One region of the Hoeflea sp. IMCC20628 genome, then DNA from elsewhere that is predicted to be linked to it. Evidence: predicted binding sites of a transcription regulator. Region 1 holds the regulator's gene; the other holds the start of a gene.
What was found. Region 1 encodes PhoB, which activates phosphate uptake and scavenging genes when phosphate is short. Its sites were predicted from a motif close to TGTCATNNANCTGTCAT; they were not measured.
Positions count from the first base shown of each region.

Region 2: the regulator PhoB is predicted to act here: its motif matches at 9,489-9,505, upstream of IMCC20628_RS21750 (1-acyl-sn-glycerol-3-phosphate acyltransferase).

Region 1 covers NZ_CP011479.1:3,826,863-3,838,403, forward strand. The annotation lists gene IMCC20628_RS17990 (efflux RND transporter permease subunit) at 1-3,293, opposite strand, end outside; gene IMCC20628_RS17995 (efflux RND transporter periplasmic adaptor subunit) at 3,290-4,684, opposite strand; gene IMCC20628_RS18000 (Hsp33 family molecular chaperone) at 4,770-5,762, opposite strand; gene argF (ornithine carbamoyltransferase) at 5,877-6,800, opposite strand; gene IMCC20628_RS18010 (aspartate aminotransferase family protein) at 6,815-8,002, opposite strand; gene IMCC20628_RS18015 (GcrA family cell cycle regulator) at 8,479-9,003, shown strand; gene IMCC20628_RS18020 (hypothetical protein) at 9,168-9,485, shown strand; gene phoB (phosphate regulon transcriptional regulator PhoB) at 9,495-10,178, opposite strand; gene phoU (phosphate signaling complex protein PhoU) at 10,207-10,929, opposite strand; gene pstB (phosphate ABC transporter ATP-binding protein PstB) at 10,976-11,541, opposite strand, start outside.
Region 2 covers NZ_CP011479.1:4,635,423-4,646,963, reverse strand. The annotation lists gene IMCC20628_RS21795 (MBL fold metallo-hydrolase) at 1-630, opposite strand, end outside; gene IMCC20628_RS21790 (DsbA family protein) at 659-1,315, opposite strand; gene IMCC20628_RS21785 (LysR family transcriptional regulator) at 1,413-2,321, shown strand; gene IMCC20628_RS21780 (helix-turn-helix transcriptional regulator) at 2,339-3,184, opposite strand; gene IMCC20628_RS21775 (DUF2061 domain-containing protein) at 3,314-3,526, shown strand; gene IMCC20628_RS21770 (methyltransferase) at 3,758-4,804, shown strand; gene IMCC20628_RS21765 (thioesterase family protein) at 4,817-5,269, shown strand; gene IMCC20628_RS21760 (primosomal protein N') at 5,440-7,644, opposite strand; gene fsa (fructose-6-phosphate aldolase) at 7,739-8,392, shown strand; gene IMCC20628_RS21750 (1-acyl-sn-glycerol-3-phosphate acyltransferase) at 8,530-9,438, opposite strand; gene IMCC20628_RS21745 (tyrosine recombinase XerC) at 9,602-10,537, shown strand; gene IMCC20628_RS21740 (TraB/GumN family protein) at 10,743-11,541, shown strand, end outside.

The DNA of each region.
Region 1 (11,541 bases):
CCGAAGACAATTGTGATTGCCATAGGCAGCAGGAACTGAGCCTGCAGACTGGTCTCATATAGCAGTGGCAGCAGCCCGCCGATGGTGGTCAGCGAGGTCAACAACACGGCGCGCAAGCGGTCGCGGCTGGCACCGACCGCGGCCTCGGCAAGACTGTCGCCTGAGGCGCGACGCTCCTCAAGCCGGTCGACCAGGATGATGGAATCATTGACCAGAATACCCGCCAGTCCCAGCAGGCCGATGAAGGACAGGATTGTCAGTTGGTAGCCCAGTACCCAATGGCCGAAAATCGCGCCGACGATGCCGAAGGGAATGATCAGCAAAACCGCGATTGGCCGCCAGTAGCTGGCAAACACCCAGGCCAGAATGATGTAGATGACACTGAGCGCCACAGCGACGCCGATCTTGAGGTCAGCGAAGGCGTTTTCCTGTTCCTCCGACCGTCCGCCAAAGGAATAGCTGACGCCGTGCCGGGCCGCGACCAGATCGAGGCTGCCGCTGGAGGTCAGTTGTTCGACCACTGCGCCGGTGGTTGTCAGCGCCGTATCGATGTCACCGGTGACCGAAATGGTGCTCTTGCCATCACGACGCTGGATCGCGGAAAACCCCTGCCTGTCGGTCATCTCGACAACTTCCGATAAAGGTACGAAGGTGCCACCGGGACTTCTGAGTTCAAAGTCACGCAGAGCCTGGGCACCCGGCGACGCCGGCACTTGGACAAGGCGCACGGTGACCTCGTCACTGCCGCGCGGGAAGCGGAACGGAACCGCGCCATCAAAGGCATTGCGGATCTGCCGGCCGACATCTTCGATCGAAAACCCCAGCGCGGCCCCCTGCGGGGTCAATTGCATGACAAGTTCCGGCTTGCCCCAAGGCAGATTGTCATCAAGACCGGTGACGCCCGCAACGCCTGACAGAAGCGCGATGACATCGGCCGCGGCAGTTTTCAACGCTGCCACGCGGTCTCCCTGCAGCCGCACCTCGATGTCCCTGCCCGGAGGTCCGCCGCGGGATTGCGCAACGGTAAAGCGGCTCACGCCGGCGATGTCAGGCGCTGCCTTGCGCCAGGCGTTGACAATGTCCGGCGTGCGGACGTCGCGCTCCTCCGACGTGGTCAGTTGCACCTGGATGCGCGCCGTGGCGCTGCCGCTGCGGCTTGACGCCCCGAAGGTAGTGAAAACAGCGCGGATGGAAGACGGCCCGTCGCCCGCCAAAGCGACGTCGGCCTGGCGCAGGGCTTGCTCGTGCGCCGCAATTGCCTTGAGGGCTGTTTCTTCGGGCAAGCCGGCGTTGAATATGAGTGTGCCATTGATATTTTCGGCTTCCGGCGACGGGAAGAAGACGAACTCGACACGTCCAGACCGAACCAGGCCGATGGCGAGAACCATCACCATAGCGAGAGCGATGGAGAGCGTCACGTAACGCCAGTCCCAGGCCAGTTGCACCAGCCACGAGAAAGGTCCGTTGCGGAACCGGTCGAAGCCGGCGTCAAAGGCGCGCCGGAACCGACTTTCACCGGCAGCTTCAACGCGGCCATTCTTGTGGGCTTTTCGCCGCCGCAGGGCCAGCAAAGCCCATTCCATCAGTGTGGCGAGAGCCAGCGACACCGCCACCACGATGGCCATGCGCGCAGCCGCGGGCAATCCGGCATAGTCACGCGCCGCAGATCGCAAGCCGGAATCGCTCGCACCCAGCGCCAGATCTACGGCCAGGCGTCCGGACACGCCGATAAAAAACACCATCAGCACAAGTGCAATCAGGAACTGGCGCCACCAGGACCAGCCCGGTGCCTTGCGCCCGGCCAGCGAATTGGCCAGATGCCCAGGCAGGATCAGGAAGCACTCAAGCAAGCTTGAAACCAGAACGGCAATCACCACCATCGGCAGGACGGCCATCATCTGGCCGATGGTGTCGCCGATCAGCAGGATCGGCGCGAAGGCCGCCAGCGTGGTCGACATCGCCGCAATCACCGGGGTGAACATCATGCTGACGCCGTTTTCCGCCGCCGTTTGCGGATCATCGCCCATCTCGAGCCGGGTGGCGGTGTGTTCGCCCACGACAATGGCGTCATCGACAATGATGCCGAGCATCATGATCAGTGAAAACAGCGACATCATGTTGATGGTCTGCCCGGAGGCATACATGAAGCCGATGGTGGCGAGCATCGCCACCGGGATGCCGGCGGCGACCCAGAAGGCGATGCGGGCGTTGAGGAACGCGAACAGGATCACCACCACCACCAGCAGGCCGCCAAGCCCGTTCTTGACCAGCAGCCAGATCCGGGCGGCGAGTGCATCGGAGGCAACTTCATAGGTCGCCAGCTCGACGCCGGGCGGCAGTTGCGGGGTGATCTCGTCGACATAGCCCGACAGGATAGATGCGGTCTTGAGCGTGTCGGCAGTGGGCGCACGCCGGACATCAAGCTCGATTGCCGGCGATCCGCTGGCCAGACCACGGGTGTCGTCAGCGTCAAAACCATCAGTGATCTCGGCAATATCGCCCAGCAGCACTTTTTCGCCGCCTGTGAAGGATTTGACTTCGACATCGGCGAGTTCGCGCGCGCCCTGGGCGTCCGCCAGGGTTCGCAACTGACGATCAACGGCCCCCTCGACGGTCCCCGAGGGCAGGTCGCGGCTGTTGGCGGCAATCGCGGTCGAGACATCGGAGATCTTCATATCGAGTCGCCGAAGCTCGATCTCCGGCACCTCGATACGGATTTCGGCGCTACGCAGGCCGGTGAAATTGATCTTGTCGATGCCACGATCAATCAGGTCATCGCGAATGCGCTTGGCCCAGGCGCGTTTGACCACTTCATCGGCACTGCCAAACACCGCAAGCTTGGCAACGCTGTCGAAAAACACCGACCTCGATATGGTGGGGTCTTCTGCATCCTCAGGCAGGTTGCCCACCGCCTTGACCGCGGTTTCGACATCCGTCATGGCCTGGGTCATGTCAGTGGCGTCGGTAAACTCAAGCCGCACCGTGGCGGACCCTTCTGCTGCGGTTGACGTCATCCGGTCGACGCCGGATACGTAGCGCACCTCCGGCTCGATCAGTGCCAGGATGTTGGTCTCGACGTCTTCGGCGCTGGCGCCGGACCAGGCAACGCCGATGCTGATGGTCGGCCTGTCGATGGTGGGGAAAAACTGGGTGTTGATGCGGGCAATCGAGAATGCGCCGAACAGGATCATCAGCACCATCAGCAGATTGGCCGCATTGGGGTGCCGGATGAAAGTGCTGACCAGACCGCGACTGGCAACCAGCCCCCGGCCGGACGCCTCGCCGACGCTCATTGGTCGCTGTCCGTTTCCGCTTCGGGCGATGGCGCAGTTGGTGGGCTGCCTGCGGACGGTTCACGCACGCGCACGCCCTCGGTCGCTTCGGTCAGCCGTGTGACCAGCACGATGTCGCCGTCCTCAAGCTCGCCATCGAGGATGGCATCTTCGCCGTCCCAGGCAATCAGCCGGACCTCGCGGCGCAACAATTTGCCGTCCACCACGATGAAGACGTGGTCGGAATTGCGCAGCGCGGTTTCGGGCAGGCGAAAGGTTTGCGGCCAGATGCGGTCAGGCACCACCAGCGAGACAAAGGCGCCGGGGCGCAGTTTCACCGGATTGTCGGCTTCAGCGATGCGGGCAAAAACCTCGACACCACCGCGCTCGGCCGTGACCCGCGCGCCGATACGGTCAATAAGTGCCGGCCATGTGTAATCGGTGCCGCCGACACTCCAGCTGACCTTGACCTCGCGGCCGATCAGCGGATCGGCATCGGTCGCCATGCGGCCATACTGGGCATTGGTCAGGGTGAAGCGCACATCGAGCGCTGTATCATCATAGATCGAAACCAGAGCTTCGTTGGCGTTCACCGACCGGCCAGTCTCGACCGACTCTTCGGAAATGATGCCATCAAACGGCGCTACAAGCGCTGTGTCAGCCAACTTGCGCTCAGCTTCGCGGACTTTCCATTCCAGCCGCTCGGCATTTGCTTCCTGCTGAGTGCGCTGCGCTTCGGCGATGAGGATATTGCTGCGGCGCTGACCTGAAGCCTGTTCGCGTTGAGACAGGATCAGCCGCCGCGCATCCACTTCCTTGTCGGTCAGGGCGCCGGAGCCGGCCAGCGACAGCGCGCGTTCGAGATCGGCGCTGCCCAGTTGCAGTTGCGCGTCGGCCGCCTCCAGTTGCTCCCGCTCGGCGGCGAGCCGCGCGTCAATCTCGGCGATGGCGCCGCGGACAGAGGCAAGATTGGTGCGGGCTTCAAGCAAGGCGCCTTCATAGGCAAAAGCATCGACACGCAGCAAAACCGTGCCCTTGGCGACGCGACGGCCAGCCACCAGATCCGGATGTATCTCGACCACGTCGCCGCTGACTGCCGTGCGCAATTCGACATTGCGACCGGCATCAACCTGGCCATAAAGCCTTATATCGGGACGATTGTCGGCGCGCGCGGCGGGCATTGTGTCGACGGTGTAGACCAGAGGGGTGAATTCGCGCGGCGAGCGCTCCGGCTTGGACGCAGCCATGCGTTCCATCACCACCCAGCCGCCGGCCAGAACCAGCGCCATCAGCGCGAACTGCGCCACAGGCCGCAAGACCCCGGAACGGGCAGACGCCGTTTTTTTGGCGTCAGCATCGGTTGGCAGGTTTGTACGCGTCTCTGTCCTTTCGGGCAGGGGCCTGTCGAGCATGGATCTCCTCCGTTGACCTTGAACAGGTAACGCAATGCCGCAACATGGCAAATTAAAGTTTTGTCATGTTACGGCAAAGTCAGGATCAGCCGCCAAACTCGGACGGATCGAAACGGTAGGCTGTCGAGCAGAACTCGCATTGCACCGTGATTTCACCATCTTCAACGCTGTTGGAGATTTCCTCGGCGGTAAAGCCGCGCAGAACCTCGCCCAGCCGCTCGCGGGAGCAACTGCAGCGGTCAAACACCGGCACAGGCGGATAGACCTTGGCGCCACGCTCATGAAACAGCCGGTAGAGCAGACGTTCGGCGCCCACTTCCGGATCCGTCAATTCACCCGGCTGCACGGTACTGACAAGCGCCTTGGCTTCGGCCCAGCCGTCATCATCATTGTGAAGCAGCTCTTCGACACCCTCCGGCGCATCACCACCTGGAAGGTCGGGATGCCGCATCCGGTCGGGTGACTGGGGCAGGAACTGCACCACGATTCCACCGGCGCGCCAACTCTGGCGCGGGTTGCCGTCGCTGTCGCGATCAAACAGTTCGGCAACGGCCAGCCGGACGAGTGTCGGGATCTGCTCGGACTGACGGAAATAGGTTTCCGCCATGGCTTCCAGCGTTTCGCCCTTCATTTCGACGATGCCCTGATAGCGCTGCATGTACTCGCCCTGGTCAATGGTGAAGGCCAGCACACCGGTGCCGAGCAGTTCGGCAGGGCTCGTGGTTCCGGCAGCCTGCGCGGCAGCAAGGCGCTCTTCGTCAAAGCGAGCATAGGCACGCAGGTTTCCCGGCGTGGAGAAGTCCGCCACGAGGAGATCCACAGGCCCGTCGCCCTTGGTCTGGACGATCAGCTTGCCTTCAAACTTGAGCGACGTTCCGAGCAGCACCGTCAGGGCGATGGCTTCGGCAAGCAGCCGTGCCACCGGCTCCGGATAGGAATGCCGCGCGAGGATCGTGTCGATCATCGGCCCAAGCTGAACGGTGCGTCCGCGCACATCCAGGCCATCCACATCGAAGGGCAGAACTTTGTCATCTCCGGCGAAGCCAGGCTCGCCGAGGGTTTGGATATCGGTTTCCATCATCATTCCCGAGTGTTGAGCATGGCGCGTCCTGCCTCGGGTCGGCCAGGCATGATCCGCGTCCAAATTACCAACAGCGCATATAGGTACTGACCGGCGACAGTGCCAGAGGCGCTACAAAACGCCCATGCACCAGCGCATCACCGCCTTTTGCGCATGAAGCCGGTTTTCGGCTTCGTCAAACACCACCGATTGCGGTCCATCCATCACCCCGTCCGTGACTTCCTCACCACGGTGGGCAGGCAGGCAATGCATGAACAGGGCATCCGGATTGGCCTTGGCCATCAAATCCTCATTGACCTGATAGGGCAGGAAAACATTGTGGCCGCGGGCCTTGTGTTCCTGGTTCATAGACACCCAGGTGTCGGTGATGACGCAGTCGGCCCCCTTGATGGCGCGGTCCGGATCGGTGCTGATGTCGATTTCGGCACCAAGCTTGCGGGCATAGTCGACATATTTCATTTCGGGCCCGGATCCGGCCGGGGTTGCAATCTGCATGCGGTAGCCGAATTGCCCCGCACCTTCGATCAGCGAATGAAGCACATTGTTGCCATCACCGGTCCAGGCCAGCGTCTTTCCCTTCACCGGGCCACGATGTTCCTCGAAAGTGAGGATGTCAGCCATGATCTGGCAGGGATGGGTGTCATCGGTCAGCGCGTTGATAACCGGCACGGTGGCGTGCTCGGCCAGTTCCAGCATGCGGGAATGGTCAAGCGTGCGGATCATGATCATGTCGACATAGCGCGACAGGACTTTGGCCGTGTCGGCAATGGTTTCGGCGCGGCCAAGCTGCATCTCGGTTCCCGACAGGAACAGGGTTTCGCCGCCGAGTTGGCGCATGCCGACGTCAAATGACACCCGGGTGCGCGTCGACGGCTTTTCAAAAATCATCGCCAGCATCTTGCCAGCTAGCGGACGGTCAACCTCGGTGGTTGTCTTGGCTGATCGCGCCGCATCAAGCATGGCGCGCAGATCGGCAGAGCTGACAGCTGCGAGATCAAGAAAATGGCGAGTTCCGTCGGATTTGGTCTGCGTCATGGGATCCAGTCCGGTTAAGAGGATTTGTGAGACAGCATATCGAGCGCCGCCTCTATTCTGGAGAGGGCTTCACGGGCTTCTTCGGCGGTCACAATCAAAGGCGGAAGCAAACGGACAACATTGTCACCAGCCGGGACGGCCAGCAGATTTTCATTGCGCATGGCCAAGACAAGATCGGCATTGGATTTGGCGCATTGAATGCCGAGCAACAGGCCTGCCCCGCGAACGCCCGTGATCAGATCAGGATAGCGATCCTTGAGTGAGGCAAGTCCTTGCCGCAACACCAGCGCGATATCGTTGACATGCGGCAGGAAATTCTCTTCCAGAATGACATCCAGCACAGCGTTGCCAACTGCCATGGCAAGCGGATTGCCGCCATAGGTGGTGCCATGGGTGCCCAGCGTCATGCCGTCAGCAGCATCTGCCGTGGCTAGACAGGCACCAAACGGGAAGCCGCCGCCGATGCCTTTGGCAATCGCCATGATGTCGGGTTCGATCCCGGCCCATTCATGGGCAAACAGCTTGCCGGTCCGCCCGACACCGGACTGGACCTCATCCAGAACCAGCAGGATTCCCTGCTCGTCGCACAGATCGCGCAGCGCCCGCAGGGTTTCGTTGGACAGCGGCCGGACGCCGCCCTCGCCCTGTACCGGCTCAACAAGAATGGCTGCAGTGTTTTCAGTGATGGCCGCCTTGATGGCTTCAAGATCATCGAACGGCACCTGATCGAAGCCCTCGACCTTGGGACCAAAACCCTCAAGATATTTGGCCTGGCCGCCGGCCGCGATGGTTGCCAGCGTCCGGCCGTGAAACGCACCTTCCATGGTGATGATGCGGTAGCGCTCCGGCTGGCCGTTGACATAGAAATGCCGGCGCGCGGTCTTGATGGCGCATTCGAGCGCTTCTGCACCCGAATTGGTAAAGAACACCTTGTCGGCGAAAGTCACCTCGGTGAGCCGTTCGGCCATCCGGGTCTGACCCGGAATTTCATGGACGTTGGAGAGATGCCACAATTTGTCGGCCTGCGCTTTCAGCGCTTCGACAAGATGCGGATGGGTATGGCCGAGCGAATTGACCGCGATGCCGGCGGCAAAATCGAGATAGCGTTCGCCAGTGTTCGTCTCCAGCCACACGCCATGCCCGCGTTCAAAGACCAAGGGAACGCGATTGTAAGTATCATAAAGCGGCTTGACATCAGCCATGGCGCTCATCTCCCATTGGACACCGGGCATCGGTGCATTGACCGAAGCTTGGCGGAGGTTGTTGCGTTCCGCCCAGTCACCCAGTGCCGGAAAACCAAAAATGCCGCCCATTCCGGGGCGGCGTGGGCACTATTTACATTTCGGTATGGACTGTCAATGAGACAAGCTGTGCGCCTGGTCCAGCGCCGGTTTGCACTTTATCTTATGCGGGAGCATATCGGGATGGCTGTCTGGAAGTGCGGCACGGCCTTCAGCCAGTCTCAACCTGTAAGTTGGGGAAAACCGAAAAAAGGAATCGGCATGATTCGCCTGACTCTTGTCATAGAGTCATGCAACCACTAAGTTGAATTTATGAATTAGACGTTCGCGGCGGACACTATTCACCTCACAGTAACCGAGCGCTTGAGCTCCGGTCATCCGGAGCGGCGGTGAGGGATTCTGCCATCCCGGAACACGGGATAAACGGAGACCAAGGCATGAACTGGACTGATGATCGGGTTGAAAGACTCAAGAAACTCTGGGCAGACGGGCTGAGCGCCAGTCAGATTGCGGCACAGTTGGGCGGCGTCAGCCGCAATGCTGTGATCGGCAAGGTGCATCGCCTCAACCTTCCCGGCAGAGCCAAAAGCGGCGGTCAGGCGGCCGTGCGGACCAAACGCACAACCGCAGCACCGCGCGCACCGAATTATGCCGGACGCACGGCGACACAGACAACACGCACCGTCAGCCGTTCAAGCGGCGGCGCAGCTTTGAAAGATGATCTCGACGTCGTAGCCGTGGAGAACATCGATACGCGGCCGGTCGATGACGTTGTGGTGCCTATTTCACGGCGCCTTACGCTGATCGAGCTTTCAGAGCGGACCTGCAAATGGCCACTTGGCGATCCTCTGCAAGAGGGCTTTCATTTCTGCGGCAATGATTCAGGCGAGGCGTCTCCCTATTGCGGCTACCACGCCAAACTGGCGTTCCAGCCGTCCAGCGAGCGCAAGCGCGCCCGCTGAACCAATTTCGATTGAAGACAGCAAAGCCCGGATCCATCAATCCGGGCTTTTTTTTGCGCTCGTGTGGCCGTGACGGTTGAGATCATGGATGGTGACGCGGAGACCGCAATCAATGTAAGTTGTCGGTCGCGACACACTCAAAATCAGGCAAAGAGGATCGGCCGATGCGCCATTTGATGACTGCACTTCTGCTTTTGCCGATGTCCATCGCACCTGCCGCAGCCTCCTCGGATGACGCCTGGGCTGAATTTGCCGCCGAGGTGCGCAGCAAATGCCTTGAGGCGGCCGCGCCTATGCTCGACGACGGCAAGGCCGCCGTCGATCCTTTCGGCAGCGAAAGCTTCGGTCTCGCTGTGGTGACCGGCAAGGCCAAAGGCGGCGACGCCTTTGTGAGCTACATCTGCGTCATCGACAAGCAGGACCGGAGTGTCGAGCTCGGCAGTGAACTCACGGCCGAAACGTTGACTGTCACCATCCCCTGAGGTCCCCGGTCAGCTCTCGATCGAATAGCCGGCGCCACGCACGGTGCGGATGGTGTCGCGCATACCCGACAGATTGACCGCCTTGCGCAACCTGCCGACATGCACATCGACGGTTCGTTCATCGACATAGACATCGTGACCCCAGACGCCATCGAGCAGTTGCGCCCGCGAGTAAACCCGGCCGGGTGAGCTCATCAGATATTCAAGAAGCTTGAACTCGGTCGGCCCCAGCTTGACGTCGCGGCCGCGGCGGCGCACCCGGTGCGTTTCCCGGTCCAGCTCGATGTCGCCAACCTTGAGCAGTGTGGAAATGCTTTCCGGCCTTGCACGGCGCAACATCGCCCTGACCCGGGCCAGCAATTCTGGCGTGGAGAACGGTTTGACAACATAATCGTCGGCACCCGTTGCGAGCCCGCGAACCCTTTCACTTTCCTCGCCGCGCGCCGTCAGCATGATGATCGGCAAGCGTTCGGTTTCAGGCCGTGCGCGCAGGCGCCGGCACAATTCGATGCCGGAAATACCGGGCAGCATCCAATCCAGGATCAGCAGATCCGGGACACGTTCCTGCAGCCGGATCTCGGCCTCGTCGCCGCGGAGAACGGTGTCGACGTCGTAGCCTTCTGCTTCCAGGTTGTAGCGAAGCAGCACCGAGAGTGCTTCCTCGTCCTCAACCACTGTAATGCGCGGGCTTATCGCCATGATCTGTAAACTCCCCGCATTGTCACGCCGAACCCGGATCGGATACGATCATGCTGGCGGTGTCATCGTCCTTGGGGCGGTCAGCGGACAGTTGCTCGCCGGTGGCAACGTAATAGACCGTTTCGGCAATGTTGGTGGCGTGATCGCCAATGCGCTCGATGTTCTTGGCACAGAACAGCAGATGGGTGCAGGCAGTGATGTTGCGCGGGTCTTCCATCATGTAAGTCAGCAATTCGCGGAACAGCGAGGTGTAGATCGCGTCAATCTCCTCGTCACGCTCGCGAATGGTGTGTGCGAGCTCCGGCGAGCGTGTGGCAAAGGCGTCGAGCACCTCCTTGAGCTGGGTCAGGGCCAGTTCGGCCAGATGCTCGAGTCCGCGCACCAGCTTGCGCGGCTGCGCCATGGTGTGGACGGCGATCACCCGCTTGGCGATGTTCTTACCCAGATCACCGACGCGCTCGAGGTCCGACGCGATGCGGATCGAGCCGATGATTTCGCGCAGATCCGACGCCATCGGCTGGCGCTTGGCGATGATCAGAACCGCCTTGTCGTAAATCTCGCGTTCGCCCTCATCGAGCAGCAAGTCTTCGGAGATGACCCGCTGCGCGGACGCCGTGTCGGCGTTGACGAGCGCCGCGACCGCGTCGGCGACCATGCGCTCGGCGATGCCGCCCATTTCCGACAAGCGGCGCACGAGGAAGCGGAGTTCGTCATCATAGGCTGTGACGGTATGAGCTTCGGGCATTTTGTGATCCTTCAATTCTGTATTCGTGATGCGCGTGGCGGGCGCATTAGCCGAAGCGGCCGGTGATGTAATCCTGGGTCAGCTTTGTGTCCGGATTGGTGAACATCTTGTCGGTCGGGCCTTCCTCGACGAGCTTACCCAGGTGGAACATCGCCGTGCGTTGCGACACACGGGCCGCCTGCTGCATCGAGTGGGTGACGATGACGATGGTGTAGTTCTCGCGCAATTCGTCGATCAGCTCCTCGACCTTGGCCGTGGCGATCGGGTCAAGCGCCGAACAGGGCTCGTCCATCAGGATCACTTCGGGGCTAACGGCGATGGCGCGGGCGATGCAAAGCCGTTGCTGCTGGCCGCCGGACAGGCCTGTTCCGGGCTCGTGCAGACGGTCCTTGACCTCGTTGAACAGGCCGGCCTTGATCAGGCTGCGCTCGACGATCTCGTCCATCTCGGCGCGGGTGGAGACCTGGCCATGAATGCGCGGTCCATAGACGACGTTTTCATAGATCGATTTGGGGAACGGATTGGGCTTTTGAAACACCATGCCGACGCGGGCGCGCAGCTCGACGACATCAATCATCGGTGCGTAGATGTTCTCGCCGTCGAAGGTGATCT
Region 2 (11,541 bases), 810 kb from region 1:
ACGCTGTTCCTTCTTTGCCGTATCGGCAGTCCAGACGTGGACGCCGGAGAAGACCATAACACCGCCAAAGACGGCCTTCAGGTCTTCGGACCAGAGATAACGGCGATTGGCCAGGCCCTCTGCCGCCACGATCGCGATATCGTGCCCATCGACGCTCAAGGTTGCTTCATCATAGGCGGCAGGCATCACCACATCTTCGACCGATTGCGGACCATTTTCGCCCAGCTGCGGTCCCCAGGTCGCGATCTTCTTGGCGACATTGCCATTGATGGCTTCGATCGTGACACTGGCGGCAATCACGCGGGCATCGGGGAATGCCTCGACGATCGGACGCAGGCTGAAGTAAAAATCCGGATCGCTCTGGCTGACATAGATAGTGGTCAGCGTCTTGCCAGTGGCCTTGATCTTTTCAGCCAGCTTGCGACCGTCTGAAAGTGTGAAACCACCGTCGATCAGAATGGCTTCAGTCTCGCCAGTCACCAGAACAGGGGCGCGGTTGAAGCCATTCTCCCCGGCAGGAAAATGGGTCCAGATAAGGCCCGCGTCATTTGCATTCGAGCCGGTTGAAGACATGAGCGTTGCGGCGCCAGCCGCTGCTGAAAGTTTCATGACAGTTCTCCTGGTAAACATGGGACTTTTCTTTCGTTTGAGAGGAATTTCAGGCAAGCCCGAGGGCAGCCAGCATGGGTTGGGTTCCGGAATAGAGCGCGCTTGCGTTCATCGGCTGGCGTGCATCGCCAGTCCCGACGATCAGGGCAGGAACACCTTGAACGTGGAATTTTGCCATCGTGGCGTGGGCCTCTGCCGTGCGCTCCTGAAGCAGACGCAAAAGCGCTTCATCAGGTTCGATCACGAGGGCGGCGGATTGGGTCAGGCCAAGTCCGCTCAGCAGTTCCGCAACGACCTTGGCAGACGTTACATCCTTGCCGCCCACATAACGGGCTTCCTGGATTGTCTTGAGCGCCTCGATCACCCGTTTCGGGGCTTCCATCGAGACAGCCGTCACAGCTCGTGTCGCAATGGTGGAATCCAGCATCGCACCCTTTGCGCCCAGCACATCGCGCCGGTAAGCCTCGCTGAAAGTGCGGCCGCTCAGTTCTGCAATCCGCTGATCAGCCTGCCAGGCCTGTGCCGCAAAGCCGTCCATCGACCGCGCACCACGGCCGGAAAACAAACCGGTCGCGAGCGGCTGGAGATCGATGGAGGGATGCTGCGCAAGCTCGGCAACGGTCGCCGACGCGCCGTAGCACCAGCCGCAAAGCGGATCGAACAGATAGTGTAGTGTGATTGCCTTGGTCATGGTCTGTTGGGTCATGGTCTGTCTCCTTGACCCAGAACATGATGGATTTCAGCGATCTCCGAAAGACAAACGATTTTGACATATTGTTTGGATAAAGCTAACAATCAAATCCATGACAAAAGGCTACAATCTCAACCGCCTCGCCTATTTTGCCGCCGTGGTCGAAACCGGGTCTTTCACCCGCGCGGCTGAGCGCCTTAAGGTGACGAAGGCTGTGGTCAGCAGCCAGATCACCCAGCTGGAACAGGAGATTCAGGCAACGCTGTTGATCCGCAGCACGCGCAAGGTCAGCCCGACCGAGGCGGGTCAAAACTTCTACGCCCATTGCGCAACCATTCTTGCCGAGGCCGAAGAGGCTTTCGAGGAGCTGTCACAGATGACAGCCGTGCCGACAGGGACGCTGCGACTGACCGCGCCCAACGACTACGGCACGGCAATCGTCACGCCGGTGGTCGCAGCCTTTCGCCGCCAACACCCGTTCTGCAAGGTTGATTTCCACCTGGGCGAAAGCCGCAGCGATTTGATGACCGGCGAACTGGATCTGGCTATCCGCGTCGGCTGGCTGACCGATTCGGCCCTGCAGGCCAGAAAGATCGGCGGATTTAAACAACTGCTGGTCGGCGGAACCGACTACCTGTCCGGATTGCCGGACATCGCCCATCCCGACGACCTTCAAGCGGTCGATTTTGTCTCCAATGCGATGATGACAGAGCCCGATATCTGGCGGTTTGAAAACTCACAAGGCGACGATGTGACGGTGCAAATGGAGAACACGCTTTCCATTGACAGCACGCCCGCCCTTCTCGAGGCGGTAAAGGCAGGCGCTGGCCTCGCGGTCCTACCCGACTACCTGGTCCACGATCAGTTGCTGGCAGGAAACCTGCAGGCCATCCTGCCCGGCTGGACCCTGCGGGACGGCGGCATCTACACCGTTTACCCGCCATCGCGCTTTCGCCCCGCAAAGGTGACGGCCTTTGTGGCAATGCTCATCCTCGCGGAAAAAGCACGCGTCAGTCGGTGATTGAGCCGCCCCGGAACTCAGACCTGGTCAAAAATCTCGCGAATGATCTTGCCGGCATTGCGCGCTTCGACCTCTGATTCGCGCACCAGCGTGTCAAAATGCTCGGTCAGCGCACTCACCTGCTTGCTGTCACGATAGACCAGATAGAACTGCCCGACATAAACCGCAGCCAGCAGCCGCCCGAAAATGGAAATCGGCGCAGAAAACACCTTTTTCGAATCGTAGAGATACAGCCTCAGCGAAGGATACAGCCGGGCGCAGCCATCTGCCATGAACTCGATCTGCTCGGCCCGGACATCGCGATCAAGCCCTTCCCAGTAGCCATGCCCCCGCGCCATCGACCTCACCTTGTCGATCGAGACGCAGATTTCATAGTCCGACCCCGGCGCACGCAGCCACTCGGTCGTCTCGTGCATGGCGCCGCGTGCCTGTTCCGGGGTCTTGTCGAGAAAAGCGGCATATTCCCATTCCAGCACCGCTTCGGTCTTCAGAATGTCGGGAAGCATCGCCGGCACATGCCGGATCTTGTGCCCGGCAGCTTCTTGGTGCCAGGCGATGATCTGCTCGTCCGCCGGTGTCCGCTGCGCCGTTTCCATGCGGAAATTCGCCGACAGCACCTCGGCCGCTGATTCGGGCCGGTCCGACAGGCCCAGCAGCCAGTCGGCGCTGACGCCAAGCGCCTGCGCGCATTCCGCCGCCAGATGCGCATTCGGCAGCCGAACCTCGTCGCTGGCCAGCAATTGCGCAATGGTCGAGCGATCGACCCCAGCCGCCCGCGCCAAAGCGCTGCGGCTCATCCCGTTGAGCGCCAGCCGGGCAGCCAACCGGGTGCGAAACAGCTCTGATCGTTCATTCTTGTGCATTGCTGCACTTTCACACGCTTGGTGTCTTTAATCAACAAACGCGCGTTTTTGCTGCAAAGATACAGAATTTCGGCGAGTTCACGAGCGGAGTAGAAAGGCCCTGTCGCAGCAATGCCCACAGGAGACACCATGGAAACGAAACTCAGAACCATCGCGAAAGCTCTCACCTGGCAGGTCATCGGCCTTGCGGTGACAGGCGCGCTGGCCTGGTTTCACACCGGCTCCGTGCTCACCGCCCTCAGTTTCGCGTTGACCACCGCCACCAGCGGCCTCGCGTTCTTTTTCGTTCACGAACGCCTCTGGGCGCGGGTGAGATGGGGCATCGGCGAGCGGCATGCGTGAGGGTGCTTGGGTTATCTGAGCTGCCTGTCTGAGCAAAACCGTCAGACGGCCGCATGTTGCATCGCGCTCCCTGACTGCCTCGGGCGGCGAACTGATTTTTTGCTGTAATATCAATCCAAACCAGCCTTCAAGCGCCTCCCTCCGGCAAGACCTAGGCCCCATGTTGCGCCGCAGAACCAGGTGTGTATGCTCCGCGCATAATCACAAAAGACGGAAACAGGGGAGGACAGCATGCTGGCCCAGGATACAGTGACGACTTGTGAAAAGCCGATCGAAAGCGCAGAGGACCTCTCGTCGATTGCCTTCGGTTTCATGGCTTCCAAAGCCCTGTTTGCAGGGCTCCACGTCGATCTTTTCTCGATGCTCGCGGATGGCCCCAAGTCGGCCGAGGAACTGGCCAGGGACGCCGATATCCCGATCAATCGTGTTGCCATTCTGACGACGGCGCTTGCCAGTGTTGGCCTGCTCACCATCGCAGATGACAGGAAAATCCGGAACTCTCCCGCGGCACAGAGCTTTCTGTCGAAGGAGTCGAAATATGATTTCGGCGATTACCTGCGCTATCAGATCGACCAGCAGATGTATCCCTTCCTGCTCCAGCTCAACGCCGTGATGAAAGGCGATTTATCCGAGGATGCGATTGCCTCCTACAAGCACTGGATGGCGGATGAAGAGCAGGCGTCGGTCTATTCCGAAAGCCAGCATGCCGGGTCGCTCGGGCCGGGTCGGACGCTTGCCCGGAAGGTGGATCTCAGCACTGCCGCCTCCCTGCTGGATGTCGGCGGCGGAACCGGCGCGATGACGATCAGCCTGTGCACGGAATACGAAAACCTGCACGCGACCATCATCGATTTCCCCAATGTGGCCGAGATCGGCTGGCGTTTCATCTCCGAGGCCGATCTGGTCGACCGCGTGCGCTACATTCCCGGCAACGCCATCGAGGTGCAGTGGCCGGGTAACCAGGACGCCATCCTGATGTCCTATCTGATGAGCGGCGTGCCGGGTGAAGACGTCGAGGGGCTTTTGCAGAAGGCATTCGAGGCGCTGTCGCCTGGCGGCAAACTGATCGTGCATGATTTCATGGTCGAAGAGGACCGGCGCGGCCCGGCCCTTGCAGCACTGTGGCAATTGCAGCACATGGCGTTCACGCCCGAAGCCCGCTCGCTCTCTGTCGGGTGGTTGACAGAAGCCGGCAAAAAGATCGGATTCGAGGTCAAAGACGTCGACAACCTGATTCCCGCGATGACCAAGCTGGTCGTCTTCGCAAAACCTTCTTGATCGGGTGATGCCATGTCGACATTCCGCCTGCACGAAGAACCGCTTCAAAAGGACTGGCTCGACGCCTATGGCCACCTGAACGAGGCCTATTACCAGGTCCCGTTCAGCAACGCGACCTGGAAGCTTCAGGACCACTTTGGCATCGGGACCGAGTATTTCGACAGGACCGGCTGCGCGCTCTACACGCTGGAAACGCATTTGCGGTATGTCGGCGAGGTGCGCGCGTCGGCAACCCTGTCGATTGAAACCGCCATACTGGGGGTGGACGCCAAGCGTCTGCATGTCGGGCACACCATGTGGTCCGGCGCACGCGAGTGCGCGACAGTCGAATGCATGCTGTTGCACTACGACACGCGCGTGGATGGCTCGGCTCTCTTCCCCCAGGACATTCGCGAAAATCTGCACAATGCGATCCTGAAGCCGACACCAGACTGGGTCGGACGAGCATTGCGCCGATTGGAATAGGGGTATCCATTCAGGGCCGGAAGCGAACCTTCGTCGAGAGGGACGTCAGCTAACGCGTTGTGCGATTGATATGACAACACTTTGGAGGCCGGGAGTACCCAATTGGCGAACGGCACGAACGGCCAATTTGTCCGCCATGCAATCATCCATCCATCATTGAGCACCAGCCGCTACAAGAAACTCTGCGGATCGATATCGACCTGCACCTGCACCGAGCCGCGCGCCTTCGGGCCTTGCGCCAGCATTTGCCGGATGAATCCCTGCATGTCCTTGCCGCGTTCGCCATGCACCAGCAGCCGAAAGCGGTAGCGGCCCCTGATCAACGCCAGCGGCGCCTCGGCCGGTCCGAGCACCATGATGCCCGTCCCTGTGGGCGCAGCCGCCCGCATCGCCCGTGCATGGGTTTCGGCCTCCGGCTTGGTGGCGGCCGAGATGATCACCGAGGCGAGCCGGCCGAACGGCGGAAGATGCGCGCGGCTGCGCTCGTCGGTTTCGCGCTCGTAAAAGGCTTCCGGATCGCCTGACGCCAAGGCCTGCATTACCGGATGTTGCGGTTGAAAGGTCTGGATCAGGCCGAGGCTTTTGTGGCCCGAGCGCCCGGCGCGTCCGGTCACCTGCGACAGCAGCTGATAGGTCCGTTCGGCAGCACGCGGATCGCCATTCGACAGGCCCAGATCGGCGTCAACCACACCGACCAGCGTCATCAGCGGAAAATTGTGCCCCTTGGCGACCAGTTGCGTACCGATGACGATATCAGCCTCGCCCTTGGCGATCGCCTCGAGCTCGATCCTGAGCCGCCGCGTGCCGCCGGCCATGTCTGACGACAGCACGATGGTGCGCGCATCGGGAAAATGCTTGTACGCCTCCTCGGCGATCCGCTCGATCCCCGGGCCGCAAGCGGCCAGATGATCCAGCGTGCCGCAGGACGGGCAGGCATTCGGAGTCGGTTCGGTGTGGCCGCAATGATGGCATTGCAACTGGCTGCGAAAACGGTGCTCGACCAGCCAGCTTGAACATTGCGGGCACTCGAAGCGGTGACCGCAGACCCGGCACAAGGTCAGCGGCGCATAGCCGCGCCGGTTCAAAAACAGCAGTGACTGTTCCTTGCGTTCCAGCGTCGCCGCCATCGCCTTGAGCAGCACCGGCGACAGGAACCCGCCCCGCGCCGGCCCGTGCTTGCGCATGTCGACCAGCTTCAGGTCAGGCAGCACCGCTTCGGCATAGCGGCTTGGCAGAACCAGATGCCGGTACCGGCCCTGTGCAGCATTGACGCGGGATTCGATCGACGGCGTCGCCGAAGCCAGAACAGCCGGGATGCCAGTGAGGCGGGCGCGCACCACCGCCATGTCGCGGGCATTGTAGAACACCCGTTCTTCCTGCTTGAAGGCCGGGTCGTGCTCCTCATCGACAATGATCAGCCCGAGATCGGCAAAGGGCAGGAACAGCGCCGAGCGGGCTCCAGCGACAACGCTGACATGCCCTTCGGCCGTCTGCCGCCAGACCTTTTCGCGCATCCTTGGCGCCAGTTCCGAATGCCATTCCGCCGGCCGCGCCCCGAAGCGCTGATGGAAGCGGTCGAGAAAGGCGCTGGTCAGCGCAATTTCCGGCAGCAGGATCAGCACCTGCCGGCCCTGCCGCACGGCTTCGGCAATTGCCTCGAAATAGACCTCGGTCTTGCCCGATCCGGTCACACCATCAAGCAGCGTCACATTGAAACCGCCTTCGGCCACCGACTTGCGCAATTCACCCGCAACCTCGGCCTGGCCCGGCTCCAGCGCTGCAGACTTGTAGTCGGGGTCCGGTGCGGCCACCACCGGCGGCGGCGGCAATCTCACCGGCTCGAACACTCCTTGCGCCGACAACCCGTCGATGACGCTCGCGGTCACGCCGGCGGCGTGCGCCAGCCCGCTGCGGGTCCAGGCCAGACCGTCGCCTGCCTGTTCGAGCACCCGTTGCCGCGCCACGGTCAACCGTTCCGGCCGTGTATCGGTCAGCCGCAACGCGTCGATCATCGGTTCGGGATCAAATGCTGCCGGCGCCCTCAGTGCCATCCGCGCCACCAGCCCGGGCGGCGACAAGGTGTAGGCCGCAACCCAGTCGATGAAGCGCCGCATCGGCTCGACAATCGGCGGGCAAACGAAAACCTGGACAATTTCGCGCAGCTTGTCCGGGTTGATCACATCCGCCTCGCCATCCCAGACAATGCCCGGCACCAGCCGCGGCCCGAGCGGCACCTGGACGATTTGCCCGGGGCTCGCATCGATGCCTTCCGGCAGCGCATAGGAATAGGCGCGCTCGGCCGGCATCGGAATCAGCACGGGAACAACCTTGCGCGGAAACAGTCCGCCTGAATTCTGTCGCGAATCTTTGATCATGTGAGGTGACCTTGCCCCCGCTTTGGTCTAAAGGAAACCCAGATTGATCAACAGCGCGCCGGTTCTGCCCGGCTATGCAGCTTGGGAGACTGAAATGAAATTCTTTGTCGACACCGCCGATGTTAATGAAATCCGCGAGCTCAACGATTTGGGCCTGATTGATGGCGTCACCACCAACCCCTCACTGATCATGAAATCCGGCCGTGACATTGTCGAAGTCACCAAGGAAATCTGTTCGATCGTTGACGGCCCGGTTTCTGCTGAAGTCACGGCCACCGAATATGACGCGATGATGAAGGAAGCCGCCGTTCTGGCCAAGATCGCCGACAACATCTGCATCAAGCTGCCTCTGACGCTCGAAGGCCTGAAGGCCTGTCGGGCGCTGACATCTGACGGCCACATGACCAATGTGACGCTGTGCTTTTCCGCCAACCAGGCGCTGCTGGCCGCCAAGGCCGGCGCCAGCTTCATCTCGCCCTTCATCGGCCGGCTCGACGACATGGCCATCGACGGCATGGAAGTGATTCGCGAGATCCGCCAGATCTACGACAATTACGGCTTTGACACCGAAATCCTCGCGGCCTCGATCCGCACCGTCAATCATGTCCGTGAAGCGGCCCTGATCGGCGCCGACGTGGCAACAATCCCCGCCTCCACCATCAAGGCGCTGGTCAAGCACCCGCTCACCGACAAGGGTCTGGAAGCATTTCTGGCCGACTGGAAGAAAACCGGCCAGTCCATCGCCTGATCAACGGCACCTGATCTCAAGAATTCAAACGGCCCGGTCTTTCCGGGCCGTTTTTGCATCCGGATACCGCTGAACAAATGAGGTCAGGATTAGGATTGGAGCCGGGATTCCGCGGGAGCGAAGGAGAGGGCCAGCCCTCAGTCCGCCTGGGTCCAGCCGGCAGGTGCTGGCTCGAAGGCCCGGTCCGGATTGGCCGCAAGGCCGTGGACGGTATGATATTCAAGCGCCCTGACGGCCTCGGCCGGATCGGAATCGAGATCCTCGGGCAGGATCGCCTCACCTACGGTGAACCGGAATGTATGGCACTTCTTGTTGAGAAGTTCATGGAACACGGTCATGTCCCTGAGTTCGGTCGAATGCTTCGACAGCCAGTAAAACAGCCCGGAATTCCGCGCCGAGATATTCACCGGAACGATCGGCAGGCCATGCCGCCGCGCCAGTGTCACCGCCGAAACCTTCCAGGGCCGTTCGGTCAGCTTGCCCGCATGCCAGAATGCAATTCGGCCTGACGGAAACAGCACCGTCGCCTTGCCGTCCTGAACCGCCTGATTGGTCAGTTGCAGGGTCTCGCGGGTCTTGTCGCGGCTTTTGTAGTCATCGCGCCATTCCACTGGAATAATGATCTCGTTCATACGCGGGCTCACCCGTACCGCATCACGATTGGCGAACATCACCATGTCGGGCCGATGTAGGCTGAGAAAATCGAACATCGCCACGCCATCGGCAATGCCGGTGGGGTGATTTGCTACGAGCAGGAATTTGCCTTGCTTTGGAATTCTGTCTTCGCGCCGGGACTGGATATCGAGCTGCAGCAAATCACTCATATGCTGGAAAGCCGCACGTCCGGATATCGGCGCGATAGCATCAGCCATCCGCACCGCAGCGCCATATTTCAAGGTGGCATAAATGAACGGTCGAATCATCGGCCATGCCGGATGGTTCACCAGCCGGCCGCCGCGTTCAGCGATCAGCTGGTCAATGATATGCCCGGGACGTCCGTGGGCAAGCACCTGCAAACGGTCTGAAATCTCCGCCACATACGCCATGGACTCGACCCCTCTGGATTCCGCGTTCGCCAGTTCTATGGCAACACAATGTGATGCCATGATGACATCGGCGAACGTCCTCGTTTACTCCGTGCTAAGCCTCTAATGCAATAGTCCTGTCATGGTTCCGCGAAGACGCGCGGCACCAGTCAACGGATTTATCATGCAGCAACCGCTTGTCATCGCCGCCCCGGATGTCGTCATCGAGCAGCAACACTGGCTCGCTCAGCTGATCGAAGAGCGGCGTTTGTCGCCAAAAACCGCAGATGCCTATGAACGCGATGTGCGCCAGTTTCTGGGTTTCTTGACCCGGCATCTGGCCGGTCCTCCCAAAATTTCCGATCTGGCGGATCTTCGCACGCTTGATCTGCGCGCCTTCATGGCCGAGCGGCGGCGAGAAGGTGCGGGTGCCAGAACACTGGGGCGCGGGCTTGCCGGCATCAGGTCCTTCCTGCGCCATCTCGAACGCAAGGGCATGGCCAACGCCGCCGGCGCCGCAGCGACCCGCTCGCCGCGCCAGCCCAAATCATTGCCCAAGCCGTTGAGCACGCGAGATGCCCTGCGCGTGGTCGACGCCGATCTGCAATTGTCGGACGAGCCTTGGGTCGCCGCCCGCACGGCAGCTGTTTTAACTTTGCTCTATGGCTGCGGCTTGCGCATTTCGGAAGCCTTGTCGCTGACCGTCAATGATCTGCCACACGATGGAGAAACGCTCAGAATCACCGGCAAGGGCGGCAAGACCCGGATTGTGCCGCTGTTACCCGCAGCGCGGGAGGCAATTACAGTCTACCGCAAACTCTGCCCGTTTACGCCAGATGCAGATGCACCGATGTTCCGCGGCGTTCGCGGCGGACCATTGCAGCCGGCCATCGTGCAGAAGGAAATGCGACGCCTGCGCGGCGCACTCGACCTGCCTGACAGCGCAACGCCGCACGCGCTGCGGCATTCTTTTGCAACCCACCTGCTGGCCGGCGGTGGCGATTTGCGGACCATTCAGGAATTGCTGGGCCACGCCAGCCTGTCGACCACCCAAGTCTATACCGGCGTTGATTCGAGGCGCCTGATCGAGATTTACGACCGCGCCCATCCCCGCGCCTGAAATTCTTTGTTGTGCGCCGCCCAATTGTCGCTGTCCTGCGACGATTTCTGCATCAAAATCATCCTGCAACCGGCTGCATAATGCGGGCCGGGCGGTCATGTTAACGCGGCATTAACCATGCAAGGAATCGCCAACCGGAATTAACCGGATGGTCGGGCTTGAGAGGTTAGAGTTGCTGTGCAAATCACAACGAACGGCCGAGTCGATGCACCACCAGATACCCTTCTCCCAGTTTCGGACCACCTGCGCCCGACTTCCGGGCGTGATGTTCTACCTGGCCGCATCCTTGCCATTCATGCTGCTGATCCTGCTCGCTGTCGGGCTTGTCTTTAGCATTACCAAGGCTGGCGCCACCGAAAGTGCCACTTGTGACGGAAAAAGCCTGGTCACCGCGCTGGCTCTCTCCGCACCCGGCAAGCTTGCCGAAGCCCGGGCCGAAGCCGCGGCAACCAAATACGGATCCGGGTTTTTGTGGAAGGTCGAAAAACCCGGGATCGACACTTCCTGGCTGTTTGGCACAATGCATGTCACCGATCCACGGGTGACACAGTTGCCCGACGCCGCCCAGATAGCCTTTGATGCAGCCGGGACCGTGGTCATCGAAACCGTCGATATTCTCGATCCGGTCAAGGCCCAGGCGGCACTTCTGTCAAAACCGGAACTGACCATGTTCACCGACGGCAGCACGCTGACGTCATTGCTAAGCGAAGATGATGCCAAGTTGGTCGAGGCTGAACTGTCCCGCCGCGGTATTCCGCTGGCGCTGGTCTCGCGCATGAAACCATGGATGATTGCCGGTCTGGTGGCATTGCCGCCCTGCGAGCTGGCGCGCAAATCCGCCGGCGCTGAATTCCTCGACATCAAGATCGCCAACACCGCCAAAGCCGCTGGCAAGCCAGTGCTCGGGCTGGAAAGCATCGGCGAGCAAATGGCGGCGATGGCCGATCTGCCGATGGAATTTCACATCCGCGGCCTGGTCGAAACCATCAAGCTCGCCGACTTGA